DNA from 3 places in the Nocardioides pacificus genome. Region 1 is predicted to be linked to each of the others. Evidence: predicted binding sites of a transcription regulator. Region 1 holds the regulator's gene; each other region holds the start of a gene.
What was found. The regulator LexA, encoded in region 1, represses DNA repair genes until DNA is damaged. The targets are predictions, from matches to a motif close to TCGAACANNTGTTCGA.
Positions count from the first base shown of each region.

Region 2: recA (recombinase RecA) is a predicted target of LexA. The motif match lies at 2,135-2,150, and genes of this name have one in related genera.
Region 3: ruvC (crossover junction endodeoxyribonuclease RuvC) is a predicted target of LexA. The motif match lies at 2,765-2,780, and genes of this name have one in related genera.

Region 1 is NZ_BAAHCI010000005.1:1,380,705-1,385,734, forward strand. It holds gene ACYU7L_RS09255 (alkaline phosphatase D family protein) at 1-707, opposite strand, end outside; gene ACYU7L_RS09260 (phosphatase PAP2 family protein) at 808-1,596, opposite strand; gene lexA (transcriptional repressor LexA) at 1,675-2,469, opposite strand; gene ACYU7L_RS09270 (LysM peptidoglycan-binding domain-containing protein) at 2,859-3,149, shown strand; gene ACYU7L_RS09275 (hypothetical protein) at 3,188-3,520, opposite strand; gene ACYU7L_RS09280 (hypothetical protein) at 3,599-4,054, opposite strand; gene nrdR (transcriptional regulator NrdR) at 4,410-4,910, shown strand.
Region 2 is NZ_BAAHCI010000014.1:107,818-112,847, reverse strand. It holds gene ACYU7L_RS16955 (cytochrome P450) at 1-257, opposite strand, end outside; gene ACYU7L_RS16950 (GNAT family N-acetyltransferase) at 274-783, opposite strand; gene ACYU7L_RS16945 (DinB family protein) at 842-1,384, shown strand; gene ACYU7L_RS16940 (DUF3046 domain-containing protein) at 1,395-1,586, shown strand; gene ACYU7L_RS16935 (organic hydroperoxide resistance protein) at 1,594-2,019, opposite strand; gene recA (recombinase RecA) at 2,315-3,352, shown strand; gene ACYU7L_RS16925 (regulatory protein RecX) at 3,384-3,989, shown strand; gene ACYU7L_RS16920 (phosphoribosyltransferase) at 4,061-4,540, shown strand; gene ACYU7L_RS16915 (PPK2 family polyphosphate kinase) at 4,542-5,030, shown strand, end outside.
Region 3 is NZ_BAAHCI010000003.1:90,229-95,258, reverse strand. It holds gene ACYU7L_RS00965 (DUF6891 domain-containing protein) at 1-239, shown strand, start outside; gene pdxT (pyridoxal 5'-phosphate synthase glutaminase subunit PdxT) at 304-888, shown strand; gene ACYU7L_RS00955 (acyltransferase family protein) at 974-1,855, shown strand; gene ACYU7L_RS00950 (YebC/PmpR family DNA-binding transcriptional regulator) at 1,923-2,690, shown strand; gene ruvC (crossover junction endodeoxyribonuclease RuvC) at 2,795-3,316, shown strand; gene ruvA (Holliday junction branch migration protein RuvA) at 3,313-3,912, shown strand; gene ruvB (Holliday junction branch migration DNA helicase RuvB) at 3,914-5,014, shown strand.

The DNA.
Region 1 (5,030 bases):
TGACGCTGGCGATAGTCGGCCAGCGAGACGATCTCGGTCGCTGGCCGGTGCGTGCGGACGTTGACGTTGTCGCTGCCCATCCCGTAGTCGCCGGCGGGGTACTCGTAGAGGTAGTCGCCCAGGTGCAGCACTGCCTGGACGTCGTCGCGTGCCGCGAGGTGGCGATAGGCGCTGAACCAGCCGGCCTGCAGGTTCGCGCACGAGACCACACCGAAGCGCAGCCGGGACGGCGTGGCGGTGCGGGCCGGCGCGGTGCGGGTGCGCCCCACCCGGCTGCGCTGCCCGCGGAGCGTGAACCGGTAGTAGTACCAGCGGCCCGGCTTGAGCCCGTCGGCGTCCACCTTGACCGTGTGGTCGCGCGAGGGGCCGGTCTGGAACGACCCGCGGCGCACGATCTTGCGGAAGCGCCGGTCGGAGGCCACCTCCCAGGTGACGCTGACCCGGGGACCCTTGCCCGAACCGGGCACGCTCGCCGCGGTCGGGGTGACGCGGGTCCACAGGACGACCCGGTCGGGCATCGGGTCGCCCGAGGCGACGCCGTGCTGGAACACGGACCGCCGACTCGTGGCGGCGGTCGCCCGGCGGGTAGGGGACAGGGCAAGGGCAGCGCCGGCCCCGGCGGCTCCGGCCCCGGTGGCGAGCACGGTACGGCGGGGGAGGGTCTCGGGCGGCGACAGTGGCTCGGATGGCCTGGTTGGCGTGGTCACGGCTCATTCAACGACGCAGGAGGCCGTTGGTCTCACCGAGAACGCCCGGTGTCACCCGATGTTCACCGAGGGTTCGGACGTGCCCCGGGTCCGGGATGCCTCAGGCGTCGACGAGCGGGCGCCGGGCGGCCCAGCGGTCCGCGAGCCAGAACCCGGCCAGCACGACCAGCCAACCCACCACGGCGTCCAGCACCCAGTGGTTGCCGGTGCCGACGATCACGATCGCGGTGACCAGCGCATAGAGCCAGCCGCCCGACCGGACGAGCGGGTGGCGCACTTCGCGGTGCACCACGATCGCCACCCACAGCGCCCACCCCGCGTGCAGTGAGGGGAAGGCCGCCAGCTGGTTGGTCAGGTCGCCGAGGCCCTTGGGTGCCGAGGCATCGGCGCCCCACCAGCCGTCAGCGGCATGCAGGTGCAGGACGTCGACGTAGCCGTCGACCAGGCGCGGCGGAGCAGTGGGCAGCAGCAGGTACATCACCAGGCCCAGGACGGTGGCCGCCAGCAGCGCCGTCCGCGCCGGGACGTAGGCCGCCCGGCCCCGGAGGTAGAGCCAGACCAGCGCGACCAGGGTGACGACGTAGTGCGCCGTGGCATACCAGTAGGAAGCGGCCAGCCCCGCCCAGGAGACCGCCGCGAACCACTGGTTGAGCCCGACCTCGATGTCGAGTCCGATCAGGCGCTCGAGGTGGAGCAGCTGGATCGCCCGCTCGTGAGCGGGCTCGAACGCGTCGTCGGCCACCAGTCTGCTGGCGCTGTAGGCGACGTAGAGGGAGGCCAGGACCGCGAGCTCGAGGAGCCCTCGACGCAGCCGAGGGCTCGGCGCCAGCGCGGTCCGCGCTGACGCCCATGGGCGGGGTGCCGCCTCCGGTCGACGTGTGATCGTCACTCCCCCCACCCTCCTGCAGGCTGCCCGGACTGCCCATCAGGAATGACCCTGACGGCTCCCGCGCCCGACCCCGAGGGGTCACATGCGACGCAGGACTGCCGTGACCTTACCGAGTATTGTGGCGTGAGTCCCGTCAATTGGCTCGTACGCCGTGTTGTGGGGCAGCAGCCAGACCTGACCGTCCTTGCGCTGGAAGGTCTTGACGGTGGCCTCGCCGTCGATCATGGCGGCCACGATCTCGCCGTTGTTGGCGGTCGGCTGCTGGCGGATCACGACGTAGTCGCCGTTGCAGATCGCAGCGTCGATCATCGAGTCACCCGAGACCTCGAGCAGGAAGAGCGTGCCGTCGCCGACGAGCTGCTTGGGCAGGGGGAAGACGTCCTCCACCCGCTCCTCGGCCAGGATCGGGCCACCTGCCGCGATCCGGCCGACGACGGGCACGTTGATCGCGGCCGGCATCGCGTCGCCGATGCCGGTGGGGTCGAAGTCCTCCTCGACGACCGGGTCGGGCGCCGACATGGAGCGGCGAGCCGCCATCACCTCGGGCAGGAAGACCTCGATGGCCCGAGGGCGGTTGGGGTCGCGCTTGAGGAAGCCCTTCTCCTCGAGCACCTTGAGCTGGTGTGCGACCGACGAGGAGCTGGTCAGCCCGACCTTCTCACCGATCTCGCGCATGCTCGGCGGATAGCCGCGCATCTCGATGGAGTCCCGGATGACGTTGAGCACCCGCTGCTGACGGGGGGTCAGGCCGGTGGCGTCGGGCGGTCCGTCGGGCAGGACGGCGACCTTGCCGGCGACCTTGCCGGCGCCCTTGCCTGGCGGCTTCGCCTTGGTCGTGCCGCCGTCGTTGTCGGAGCCCTTGCCTGTGGCCATCTGCTGCGCCTCTCTGCTTGCGTGACGCGGCCGCACCGCCGCGCCCGTCGATGTCCTTACCGTAGACCGCCGACAGGGGCAGGTTCAAACATCTGTTCGAAGGGCGTGTCGGCGCGCCCCTCTTGATTCGTTCGAACACATGCTCTAACTTCGAGCATGTGTTCGATCGAACGTCTGATCGAGTGACTCCCCAGGTCCGGAGGGACTGTCGGTGGTCACTTGTAGACACAGGTCGACACGGCAGCACCGTCGGGCAACCCGTCCGATACGACCGCCGTCTTCCCCTGGAGGTCCCCATGAGCAGCATCGCCGTCCACACCGTTCGACAGCTTCCCGTTCCCCGGCAGTCCGTTCGTCGGCAGTCCGTTCGCCAGCGACCCGCGCCTCAGATGCGGCTGACTCGCCGTGGTCGCGCGGTCGTGGTGGGAGGGGCGGTCTCGCTGATGCTTGCGGTCGGCGTGGTGTTGGGCGATGGCTCCGTGGCGACCGAGAAGGCCGGCGCGGCGCCCGAGACCCGCGTGGTGGCGGTCGCTCCGGGGGACACCCTGTGGGGCATCGCGAGCGAGATTGCGGCCCCGGGCGACACGCGCGACGTGGTCGACGAGATCCAGCGTCTCAACGCCCTCGACTCGGCTGCGGTCATGGCGGGCCAGCGCCTGCGGGTCCCCGTGCTCGACTGATAGAGCCTCGACCGACCGTGCCCACCCAGGGTCGTCCGTCAGCGGGCGGCGCGCCGACCGCCGGTCGGACGAGGACGCTCGTCAGGCGGGCGGGTGATGCCAAGCTCGCGCAGGACGCGGCTCCCGAGCAGCAGCGCGGTGAACAGGCAGACGATGGCGCCGAACGAGGCGAGGATCAGGAAGCCCCAGGCGCCTGCGTCCCCGCCGCGTGCCGTGCTCCCGAAGTCGATCGCCGCGCTGACGAGATAGCCCCAGGCGATGATCGTGAGGGTGATGCCCAGGGCCAGCAGCATCAGCAGTCCACGCTTCTTGCGCGGCTCGGCTGCGGCCCGACGGGCGCCCGCCCGCTTGCCCTTCGTCCCCGTGCTCACGCTCACCATTCTCCTCGTATGTCCCGCGGTGAGCCTATCCGTCGCGTCGAACGAGCGGGCGACGAGTGGTCGGGCGGTCTACTCCATCACGATGTTGTAGCTCACCAGGCCGTCAGCCTCGTCGTCGATCGCCTGGATGACGGCGGTGTCCGCTCCCTTGACCAGGACGTGCGCCGATGCGCCGGCCGTGCTGTTGTCCTTCCAGCCCTTGTCGACGAGCTTGGCGACGGCCTCGTCGACGGCAGCCTCCACCTCCGAGTCGGGGGACACCAAGATGTTGAAGCTCGTGCCGGTGTCGGTCTCCTCGCTGGCTGTGGAGACGAGCTCGCCGGCGATCACAGGGGCGTCGGCCTCCGGGTAGCCGTCGGGCAGAGCGTCAGGGTCCGGCACCTCGCCGGTCCCGGTGGGGGACTCGAGGACGGGGCCGGCGTCCTGATCGGGCTCGTCGTCGGAGCTGCAGCCCACGAGGCTCAGTCCGGGCAGGAGAAGCAGGGCGAGGGTCAGTGCGCCGGTGCGCGACGTACGACGGCTCATGGAGTCACCTTCGGTTCGAGTCAGCGTGAGTCACCAGTCAAGCAGGTCGGGCAATGTCGCTACCAACCCGCTGACCTGCACTTTTCCGGAGGGGGTGGCGGCCGGCCAGAACTGGTCCGTACGACACGCCGGGCGCGCTTGCCTTAACTCCGGCCCGGGCGTACGGTTCCACTACATCTAGTAGTTACACCGTTGTGGTTATCCACATCTAGTTCACAATCGACTAGGGGATAGCCCACAGGTAGCCGCTTGTTATCCACAGAAGACGCAGCGTTCTCCACAGCCACGACCGCCCCGCGAGGGTCTCTGTGGCATGCCCGGAGGACGCCGTACGACGCCCGAGAGGAGCACCGCGATGCACTGTCCCTACTGCCGGAACACCGACACCAAGGTGCTCGACTCGCGCGTCGCCGACGACGGCGGCTCGATTCGCCGTCGCCGCACCTGCTCGGCCTGCAAGAAGCGGTTCACGACCGTGGAGCAGATGCAGCTGACCGTGCTCAAGCGGTCGGGTGCCACCGAGCCGTTCACCCGGGAGAAGGCGATCTCCGGTGTCCGCAAGGCCTGCAAGGGCCGACCGGTCACCGCGGACCAGCTCGACTGCCTGGGGCAGACGGTGGAGGACACACTGCGCAGTGAAGGCTGGGCGGAGGTCCCGGCGCACGAGGTCGGGCTCGCGATCCTCGGCCCCCTGCGTCAGCTGGACGAGGTCGCCTATCTCCGCTTCGCGAGCGTCTACCGGGCCTTCGAGTCCGCGGATGACTTCGAGGCCGAGATCGCGATGCTGCGAGCCGAGCGCGAGCCGCTGGCCGACCCGAGTGTCGGTGGCGTGCGCGACCCTCAGCCGACGGGCTGACCACAGACCGCCCGGCACGTAGTGGGGAAGCTGCGTGCCGGGCGCACCACGTTGAGACAGCTAGATCCCGCACCGGAGATGACCAGGCCCGGTGCGGGCGACAATGAAGTCACCAGGCGA
Region 2 (5,030 bases), on a different contig from region 1:
GTGGACAACAGGGCCCGCACTGCGGCGTTGTCCACGCTCACCGAGGCGTACCTCCCGCGGTAGAAGGGGCTGTGCGTGCGCAGCTCGTCCAGGACCGGGTCGAGCGCCGCCAGCCCGCCCGACTGGGTGGCGACGAACATCCGCCCATGGAGGTCGCCCTGCTTGGCTGATCGACGCAGAACCGTGCGGGGCACAGCGTGACCCAGGGACCAGCGCACGGCAGCGCGGGCCAGATGCACGGGGCTGAGCTGAATCACGCTGGGCCTCCTGAGCTCAGGGGAGGTTGACGAGCATCTTCTGGTACCACGCCATGTCGATCCACTGGTCGAACTTGCGACCGACCTCGCGCATCACACCCAGCTTCTCGAAGCCGACCGACTGGTGCAGGCGCTCGCTGGCAGGGTTGGGCAGCGCGACCGCAGCGATGGCGGTGTGCACGCCGGACACCGCCATCGTCTGAAGCAGGGCGGGGTAGAGCAGACGCCCGACGCCCAGACCTCGTACGGACCGATCCAGATAGATGGACGTCTCCCGGGTGAGGTCGTAGGCCGGTCGGGGACGGAACGACCAGGAGTAGGCGTAACCCACCACGGTGTCGGTGTCGTCGGTCGCCACCAGCAGATGGTCACCGGGGTGCTGCCCGTCGAGGCGCGCCCGCCAGTGGTCCATGTCGGGTGGCTCGAGGTCGAAGGTGGTGTGCGAGTGCTCCACCGCGTGCGTGTAGATCGCCGAGATCGCGGCGAGGTCGGATTCAATCGCGGAACGGGTCGAGAACTCGGCCATAACGGCCATTGTCCCAGCACCGGTGTCCCGGCGTTGCGGCGGCTGCGACAATGGCGCCGTGCTGACCCCTGACACCAAGGACTGGACCTGGGTCCTGGACCGCCCGTGCCCCGACTGCGGCTTCGATGCGCAAGCCGTCGAGGTGGCTGACCTGCCCGAGCTCCTGCGCGTCACGACGCTCGCCTGGAGCGAGGTGCTCCGCGCCGCCGCCGACGTGCGTGAGCGGCCCAGCGAGGACGTCTGGTCGGTGCTGGAGTACGCCTGCCACGTGCGCGACGTCCACCGACTCTTCGACGAGCGGCTGCAGCTGATGCTCACCGAGGACGCGCCGACCTTCGCGAACTGGGACCAGGACGCGTCCGCGATCGAGGGCGACTATGCCGCCCAGGACCCGACGCAGGTCGAGATCGACCTCATCGAGGCGGCCGGGACGGTGGCCGGACACTACGCCCAGGTGGCCCCCGAGCAGCTCGAGCGGCGTGGCCAGCGCAGCGACGGCAGCGCGTTCACCGTGACCACCTTCGGGCGCTACCACCTGCACGACATCGTCCATCACGTGTACGACGTGGGCTACGTGCTGCGGGGCACCGAGACCGGATGAGGCGGGCTCGATGAGGTTCACGGAGTTCTGGTCCCGGCTCGAAGAGGGGCTGGGCGTGCAGGCGACGCTCTTCGCCGAGCACCATGTCATCGCGGAGCTGGGCAATCGCACCGTCACCCAGGCCCTCGACGCCGGCGTGCCGGCGAAGGAGGTCTGGGCGGCGGTGTGGCGCGATCAGCGCCTGCCGGAGAGCCTGCGCTGAGGCAGGCTCACTCGTCGTCGTTGACGACGAGGGTCACCTCGATGTTGCCGCGGGTGGCGTTGGAGTAGGGGCACACCTGGTGCGCCTGCTCGGTGAGGGCCATCGCCTCGTCCTTCGACAGGCTCGGGAGCGTGACCTCGAGGGTGACGGCCAGACCGAAGCCGCCGCCGTCGAGGGCGCCGATGCTGACGCTGGCGCCGACCGCGGAGTCGGTCACGTCGGCCTTCGCCTGGCGCGCGACCATCTGCAGCGCGGAGTGGAAGCAGGCGGCGTAGCCGACGGCGAAGAGCTGCTCGGGGTTGGTGCCATCGCCGGTGCCGCCCATCTTTTTGGGGATGGCCAGGTCCAGGGACAGGCGTCCGTCGGGGGTGCTGCCGTGGCCGTTGCGGCCCTCTCCGGTGGCAAGGGCTTCGGCGGTGTAGATGGCGTCCATAGAGGCGTCCTTCGCTTGGAGTTGATCGGTGGGGATGATCGGCTCTTCAAGGTAGTAGGCAATTCAATTGTGCGCAATAGAAAACTTCCAGCGACACGCGGGGGTGAGCTGGGGGTCGAACACCTGTTCGGGCTAAGGTGTCTCCACAGGTGACGCAGGGGCGATGGTTGTCCCCAGGGTGACGGGGAAGTCCGGCACTGTCGGTGGTCTTGTCTAGCGTTCCTCCCACAGACGAACACGACTCGCTACACCACACCGTGGGCTCTTCATGAGCCCTGAGATTGGATGGAATGACATGGCCGCAGGAGATCGCAACAAGTCCTTGGACGCCGCACTGGCAGGCATCGAGAAGCAGTTCGGCAAGGGCTCGATCATGCGTCTCGGCGAGGAGACGCGCGCTGCGCTGGGCGTGATCCCCACCGGCGCGATCGCGCTCGACGTCGCGCTGGGCATCGGTGGACTGCCGCGTGGGCGCGTCGTCGAGATCTACGGTCCGGAGTCCTCCGGCAAGACCACGGTGGCGCTGCACGCGGTCGCGAACGCCCAGGCCGCCGGCGGCATCGTCGCGTTCATCGACGCCGAGCACGCCCTCGACCCCGAGTACGCCAAGGCGCTGGGCGTCGACACCGACGCCCTGCTGGTCTCGCAGCCCGACTCCGGTGAGCAGGCGCTCGAGATCGCCGACATGCTGATCCGCTCCGGAGCGCTGGACCTCATCGTCGTCGACTCCGTGGCCGCGCTGGTCCCGCGCGCCGAGATCGAGGGCGAGATGGGCGACAGCCACGTCGGTCTGCAGGCGCGACTGATGAGCCAGGCGCTGCGCAAGATGACCGGTGCCCTCAACAGCTCGGGCACCACGATGATCTTCATCAACCAGCTGCGCGAGAAGATCGGCGTCATGTTCGGCTCGCCCGAGACCACCACCGGTGGCAAGGCGCTGAAGTTCTATGCCTCGGTTCGCCTCGACGTGCGACGCATCGAGACGCTCAAGGACGGCACCGAGATGGTGGGCAACCGGACCCGCATCAAGATCGTCAAGAACAAGGTCGCCCCGCCGTTCAAGCAGGCTGAGTTCGACATCATGTACGGCAAGGGCATCAGTCGTGAGGGCGGCCTGATCGATGTGGGCGTGGATGCCGGCCTCGTCCGCAAGGCCGGCGCCTGGTACACCTACGAGGGCGACCAGCTCGGCCAGGGCAAGGAGAACTCCCGCAAGTTCCTGCGCGACAACCCCGACCTGGCCAACGAGCTCGAGAAGAAGATCCTCGAGAAGCTGGGTGTCGGCCCGCAGGTCGACGCTCCGGCCGAGCCGACTGGTGTCGACGCCTTCTGAGGCCGATCCGCGACGCAGGGACTCCGACTCGGTGACGACCGAGCCGGAGGATCCCTGGCGCGGTGACGTGGCGGCGGGGGTAGCTGCCTGGATCCGCTCGGTCGCCCCGGAGGCCGAGGTACTCCCGCCGGACCCCGTGGCCCTCGGCCCCGAGGCCGACCAGGAGGCAGTGGCGCGCAAGATCCTGCTCGACCAGCTGACCGGCCAGGCGCGCTCGCGCCAGGAGCTCAGCGACAAGCTGGCCAAGAAGAACGTCCCCACCGACGTGGCGGAGCGCCTCCTGAACCGCTTCGAGGAGGTCGGCCTGGTCAACGACCGGACCTTCGCCCGGGCGTGGGTCGAGAGCCGGCAGCCGGGCAAGGGGCTCGCCCGGCGGGCGCTCGCCCAGGAGCTGCGACGCAAGGGCATCGACGACGAGCTGGCCCGTGAGGCCCTCGACGAGATCGATCCTGCCGACGAGGAGGCCGCGGCTCGGGCGCTGGTGCGCAAGAAGCTGCGCTCGGTCGCCGGCCTGGAGCCGGACAAGGCGACCCGTCGTCTCGCCGGGATGCTGGCCCGGAAGGGCTATCCCGCGGGGCTGGCCTTCGCGGTGATCCGCGACGAGCTGCGCGCGGACCTCGACGTACCTGATCTCTAGGCCTGATCTCTAGGCCTGTTCTCTGGGCCCGACCTGTAGGCCCGGCACCGGCCGTGGGCCATGATGTCCGCATGAGCGACGAGCGCGAGGTCCTGACTTACGAGATGTTCGGGGCGGCGGCGCGCGACCTGGCGCAGACGGTGGTGGACGACGACTACGAGCCGGATCTCGTCCTGTCGATCGCCCGGGGCGGACTTGGGCTGGGGATGGCTCTCGGCTACGCCCTGGACGTCAAGAACCTCTCCGCGGTCAACGTGGAGTTCTACACCGGCGTCGACCAGAGGCTGGAGATGCCGGTGATGCTGCCCCCGACACCGCAGGCGGTGGACCTCTCGGGGGCCAAGGTGCTGATCGCCGACGACGTGGCCGACACCGGGAAGACGCTGGAGCTGGTGCGCGCCTACTGCGCCGACCACGTCGCCGACGTCCGGATGGCCGTGATCTATGAGAAGTCGCGCTCGATCGTGAAGCCGGACTACGTCTGGCGCCGTACCGACCGGTGGATCGACTTCCCGTGGTCGTGCCTGCCCCCCGTGCGAAAGGGCTTCTGACATGCGCTCGGCACACCTTCGCCTCCCACCCGGCCCGGTCACCCTCGCCGATCTGCCCACCAACGCGGCCCCCGGTTTCGCGGGTGACAAGACGGAGGGCAAGCAGGCGCTGAGGGACCTGGGCCCCGGTCTTGCCGACATGCAGGAGCAGCTCTTCGCGCGGCGCACGACCGACTCCCAGCGGCGGGTCCTGCTGGTGCTGCAGGGGATGGACACCTCCGGCAAGGGCGGGGTCGTGCGCAAGGCGATCGGCCTGGTGGACCCGCAGGGCGTGCGGATCACGTCGTTCAAGGCCCCGACCGAGGAGGAGCGGGCGCAGGACTTCCTGGTCCGGATCCGCCAGGCGGTGCCGGAGCCGGGCTACATCGGCGTCTTCGACCGCTCCCACTACGAGGACGTCCTCATCGCCCGCGTGCGAGGGCTCGCCGACCCGGCGGAGATCGAGCGGCGCTACGAGGCGATCAACGAGTTCGAGGCCGACCTCACCGAC
Region 3 (5,030 bases), on a different contig from region 1:
GGATCCTCGCCGCCGGCGCCACGCTGCGCGGCCTGCTGCGCTTCGGGCAGCTCGACGTGTGGCGTGCGGTGGACGAGCCGCTGCTGATCGGCGAGCTGCGCCACGCCACCGGTCATCTGGCCGTCGAGGGCGACGCCCTCGCCGGACCCGTCTCGCTGTGTCTGCGCAACCACGGGCTGGCCCCGCGCGTGGTCGATGGGCGCTTCGAGGTCGCCGTCCGCTGGCAGCCCCGCCCCTGATCGACCCGCCCCTGATCGACCCGCCCCTGATCGTCTCCTCCGTCCCCCCTTCCTGGAGTCACTGATGTCTTCCCCCACCATCGGGGTCTTCGCCCTGCAGGGCGACGTGCGCGAGCACCTGCAGGCCCTCGGCTCGCTGGGCGCCACCGCGATCGGCGTACGACGTGTGTCCGAGCTCGAGCGCTGCGACGGCTTCGTGCTGCCCGGCGGCGAGTCGACGGTGATGGCCAAGCTGGCCCGGACCTTCGACCTCTTCGACCCGCTCCAGCAGCGGATCAAGGACGGCATGCCCACCTTCGGCACCTGCGCCGGGATGATCATGCTCGCCGACCGGATCCGCGGCGGCGCCGCCGGCCAGGAGACCCTCGGTGGGCTCGACGTGACCGTGCGCCGCAACGCCTTCGGCCGGCAGGTCGACTCCTTCGAGGGCGACCTCGACGTCGTCGGTCTGGACGACCCGGTGCACGCGGTCTTCATCCGGGCGCCGTGGGTCGAGGAGACCGGACCCGAGGTCGAGGTGCTTGCGCGCACCCACGACCACGCGGTCGCCGTACGCCAAGGGGCCCTGATGGCCACCTCCTTCCACCCCGAGGTCGGCGGCGACCACCGGATGCACCGGCTGTTCGTGGACCTGGTCCGCTTGGCCTGAGCCGCCGACAAGGTTCATCGGCTGTTCCCTCGCCGCTCGACGGTTCCTGGCCGCCTGGTGATCCGGCGTGGGAAGCCTGACCCGAATGGCCCGACAGAGCTGGATGGACGGCATCCGGGGTGCGTGTGTCCTCGCGGTGGTGCTGCTTCACGCCGAGCTCGTCGTCGCCGGCGTCGCCGACCGGCCGGTGCCGACGCCGCTGACGATCCTCAACACCGAGCTCGAGCCCTGTCGGATGCCGCTGCTGGTGCTGCTGTCCGGTCTGCTGCTGCCGCGCTCGCTGGCCAAGGGCGCCCGGCACCACGTCGAGGGCAAGCTCCGCGCGCTGGCCTGGCCGTACGCCGTGTGGGCCGCGCTCGACGGGCTGCACCTGACGGTCCACGTGCTGCGGAGCGGGGGAGGGGTGCCGTGGGACTTCCTCGGCCGGCTCGCCTACGACCCGCCGACCTACCTGTGGTTCCTGGCCTACCTCTTCGTGTTCCATCTGCTCGCGACGCCACTGCCGGCCACCGTGCGGACCCTCGCCGGCCCCTGCCTGGTGCTGGCCGCGGACTTGCTCGAGCCCGGGCTGCTGAGCGATCCCGAGCTGCACCGTTTCGTGTCCCTGCTGGGGTGGTTCCTCGTCGGCGACCTGCTGGCCCGGCTCGTGGGTCCGCGGGTGCCGGTGGAGCTGGCATCGGCGGTGGGGCGCGTGCGCTGGGGAGTGCTGGCGTCGGTGGGACGCTCCTCGGTCGTCTACTACGCCTGCCACCTGCTGGTCAGCCTGCTGGTGGTCGAGCTGCTGGTGGCGTGCGGCGTGAGGGCTCCGCTCCCGCTGCTGGCCGCGGCGATCGGCTGCCCGCTGCTGGCCGGAGCCGGACTGGTGCGAGCCCGGCGTCACCGGGCCGTCGACCTGCTGTTCCGGCTGCCCCGCCCCACGTCGGCGGGCACAGGTAGGATCGTCGCGGCCCGACAGGGCCTTCGTTGACGGCGTCGCCTGCGCAGCTGCTGAGAGCGCGACGCCCGCGCACCTAGTCCGAGTAGAAGAGGGACGTATGTCTGGCCACTCCAAATGGGCGACGACCAAGCACAAGAAGGCCGCGATCGACGCCAAGCGCGGCAAGATGTTCGCCAAGCTCATCAAGAACATCGAGGTCGCGGCCCGGATGGGCGGCGGCGACATCGGCGGCAACCCCACCCTCTACGACGCCATCCAGAAGGCCAAGAAGTCGTCGGTCCCCAACGACAACATCGACCGCGCGGTCAAGCGCGGCTCGGGCGCCGAGGCCGGTGGCGCGGACTATTCCACGATCATGTACGAGGGCTACGGCCCCAGCGGTGTCGCGATGCTCATCGAGTGTCTGACCGACAACAAGAACCGCGCGGCCATGGAGGTCCGCACCGCGATGACCCGCAACGGCGCGTCGCTCGCCGACCCCGGCTCGGTCTCGTTCCTCTTCCACCGCAAGGGCGTCGTCGTCGTGCCCGCCGAGCAGGACGGCAAGACGGTCACCGAGGACGATCTGCTCGAGGCCACCCTGGAGGCCGGCGCGGACACCATCAACGACCTCGGCGACGCCTTCGAGGTGATCTCGGAGGCCACCGACCTGGTCGCGGTGCGCACCGCCCTGCAGGCGGCCGGCATCGACTACGACTCCGCCGACGCGTCGTTCGTGCCCGACCTGCAGGTCGAGCTCGACAAGGACGCCGCCGCGAAGATGTTCCGCCTCGTCGACGTCCTCGAGGACCTCGACGACGTGCAGAACATCTTCGCCAACCACGACGTGTCCGACGAGGTCATGGCGGCGCTCGAGGAGGAGTGAGCATCGACCGTCCGGCACGGCGCGCGGCCCGCGTGTCCTGCGCCGTACGGCGTGGGCGGCGGGATAGCGTTCCTCCGAACAGGTGTTCGGACGGAAGGTTGCTCATGCGTGTCCTCGGGATCGATCCCGGACTCACCCGGTGCGGGATGGGCGTCGTCGACGGCGAGGTCGGCCGCCCCCTGACGATGGTGGACGTCAACGTGCTGCGCACCTCGGCCTCCGAGCCGGTGCCGATCCGGCTGGTCACGATCGAGAAGGGCGTCGACGCCTGGCTCGACGAGTACCAGCCCGACGCGGTCGCCATCGAGCGGGTCTTCGCCCGCTCCGACGTCAGCACGGTGATGGGCACCGCGCAGGCCAGCGGTATCGCGATGGTGTGCGCCGCCCGCCGCGGGCTGCCGGTCGCGCTGCACACCCCCAGCGAGGTGAAGGCCGCGGTCTCCGGCAGCGGCCGCGCCGACAAGGCCCAGGTGGGCGCGATGGTGACGCGCATCCTGCGGCTCTCGGCGCCACCGAAGCCGGCCGACGCCGCCGACGCGCTGGCGCTGGCCATCACCCACATCTGGCGCGGAGGCGCGCAGGCCCGGATCGATGCAGCCGTCGCTGCCGCAGGGAGGAAGAGATGATCGCGTTCGTGCGCGGCGAGGTCGCCGCCGTCACCCTCAACAGCGCCGTCGTGGAGGTGGGTGGAGTCGGTCTCGAGCTGATGTGCACCCCCGGCACGCTCGCGACGCTGCGCACCGGCCAGCAGGCGATGCTGCCCACCAGCATGGTCGTGCGCGAGGACTCGCTGACGCTCTTCGGCTTCCTCGACGCCGAGGAGAAGACGGTCTTCGAGCTCGTCCAGACCGCGTCGGGCGTCGGGCCCAAGCTGGCGCAGGCGATCATCGCCGTGCTCAGCCCCGACGACCTGCGCCGGGCCATCGGCACCGAGGACGTCAAGACCCTCACCCGCGTCCCCGGCGTCGGCCAGAAGGGCGCCCAGCGGATCATCCTCGAGCTCAAGGACAGGATCGGCCCGCCCACCGGCGGAGTGGCCCGGCCCGGCGCGGCGCCCGCCGCCCCCGCCTGGCGCGAGCAGGTGCACGAGGCGCTCGTGGGCCTGGGCTGGTCGGCCAAGGAGGCCGAGAAGGCCGTCGACGCGGTCGCCCCCGACGCGGGCGACGCCCCGGACATCGGCGCGCTGCTGCGCGCGGCGCTGCGCACGCTGAGCAAGGCCTGAGATGAACTACGACGACGACACCGACGAGCTGGGCGTCGACGAGCTGGCGGCGATCGAGCAGGCCCACCTGCGCTCGCTGACCGCCGCCGAGGCCGAGGGCGACGAGCGAGCCGTCGAGGCTGCCCTGCGTCCGCGCAGCCTCGACGAGGTGGTGGGCCAGACGCGGGTCCGCGAGCAGCTCGGACTGGTCCTCGAGGCCGCCCGCCAGCGGGGTCGCGCCCCCGACCACGTGCTGCTCTCGGGGCCGCCCGGGCTCGGCAAGACCACGCTCGCGATGATCATCGCCGGCGAGATGTCGACCCCCCTGCGCCTGACCAGCGGGCCCGCCATCACCCACGCCGGCGACCTGGCGGCGATCCTGTCGGGCATGAACGAGGGTGACGTCCTCTTCGTCGACGAGATCCACCGGATGTCGCGCCCGGCCGAGGAGATGCTCTACATGGCGATGGAGGACTTCCGGGTCGACGTCGTCATCGGCAAGGGACCCGGAGCGACGGCGATCCCGCTCGAGATCCCGCCGTTCACGCTCGTCGGAGCCACCACGCGCGCGGGACTGCTGCCCGGCCCGCTGCGCGACCGGTTCGGGTTCACCGCCCACCTCGAGTTCTACGAGCCCCACGAGCTCGACCAGATCGTGCACCGCTCCGCCGGCCTGCTCGGCGTGGAGCTCACCGACGAGGGCTCCGCGGAGATCGCGTCCCGCTCGCGGGGCACGCCGCGGATCGCCAACCGGCTGCTGCGCCGGGTGCGCGACTTCGCCCAGGTCCGCGCCGACGGCGTGGTGACGCTGCCGATCGCGCACGCCGCGCTGGACCTCTACGAGGTCGACCAGTGCGGTCTCGACCGGCTCGACCGCGGCGTCATCGACGTCCTGTGCCGGCGCTTCGGCGGGGGACCGGTCGGCGTCTCCACCCTTGCCGTCGCAGTCGGCGAGGAGCGCGAGACGGTCGAGGAGGTCGCCGAGCCGTTCCTGGTGCGGATGGGCTTCCTGGCCCGCACGCCGCGCGGGCGGATCGCCACCCCCGCGGCCTGGCAGCACCTCGGGCTCACAGCGCCGCCCTCGGCCTATCCGTTCGGGGACGAGCCCCTCTTCGAGGAGTGAGGGCGGCCCGGCCTCG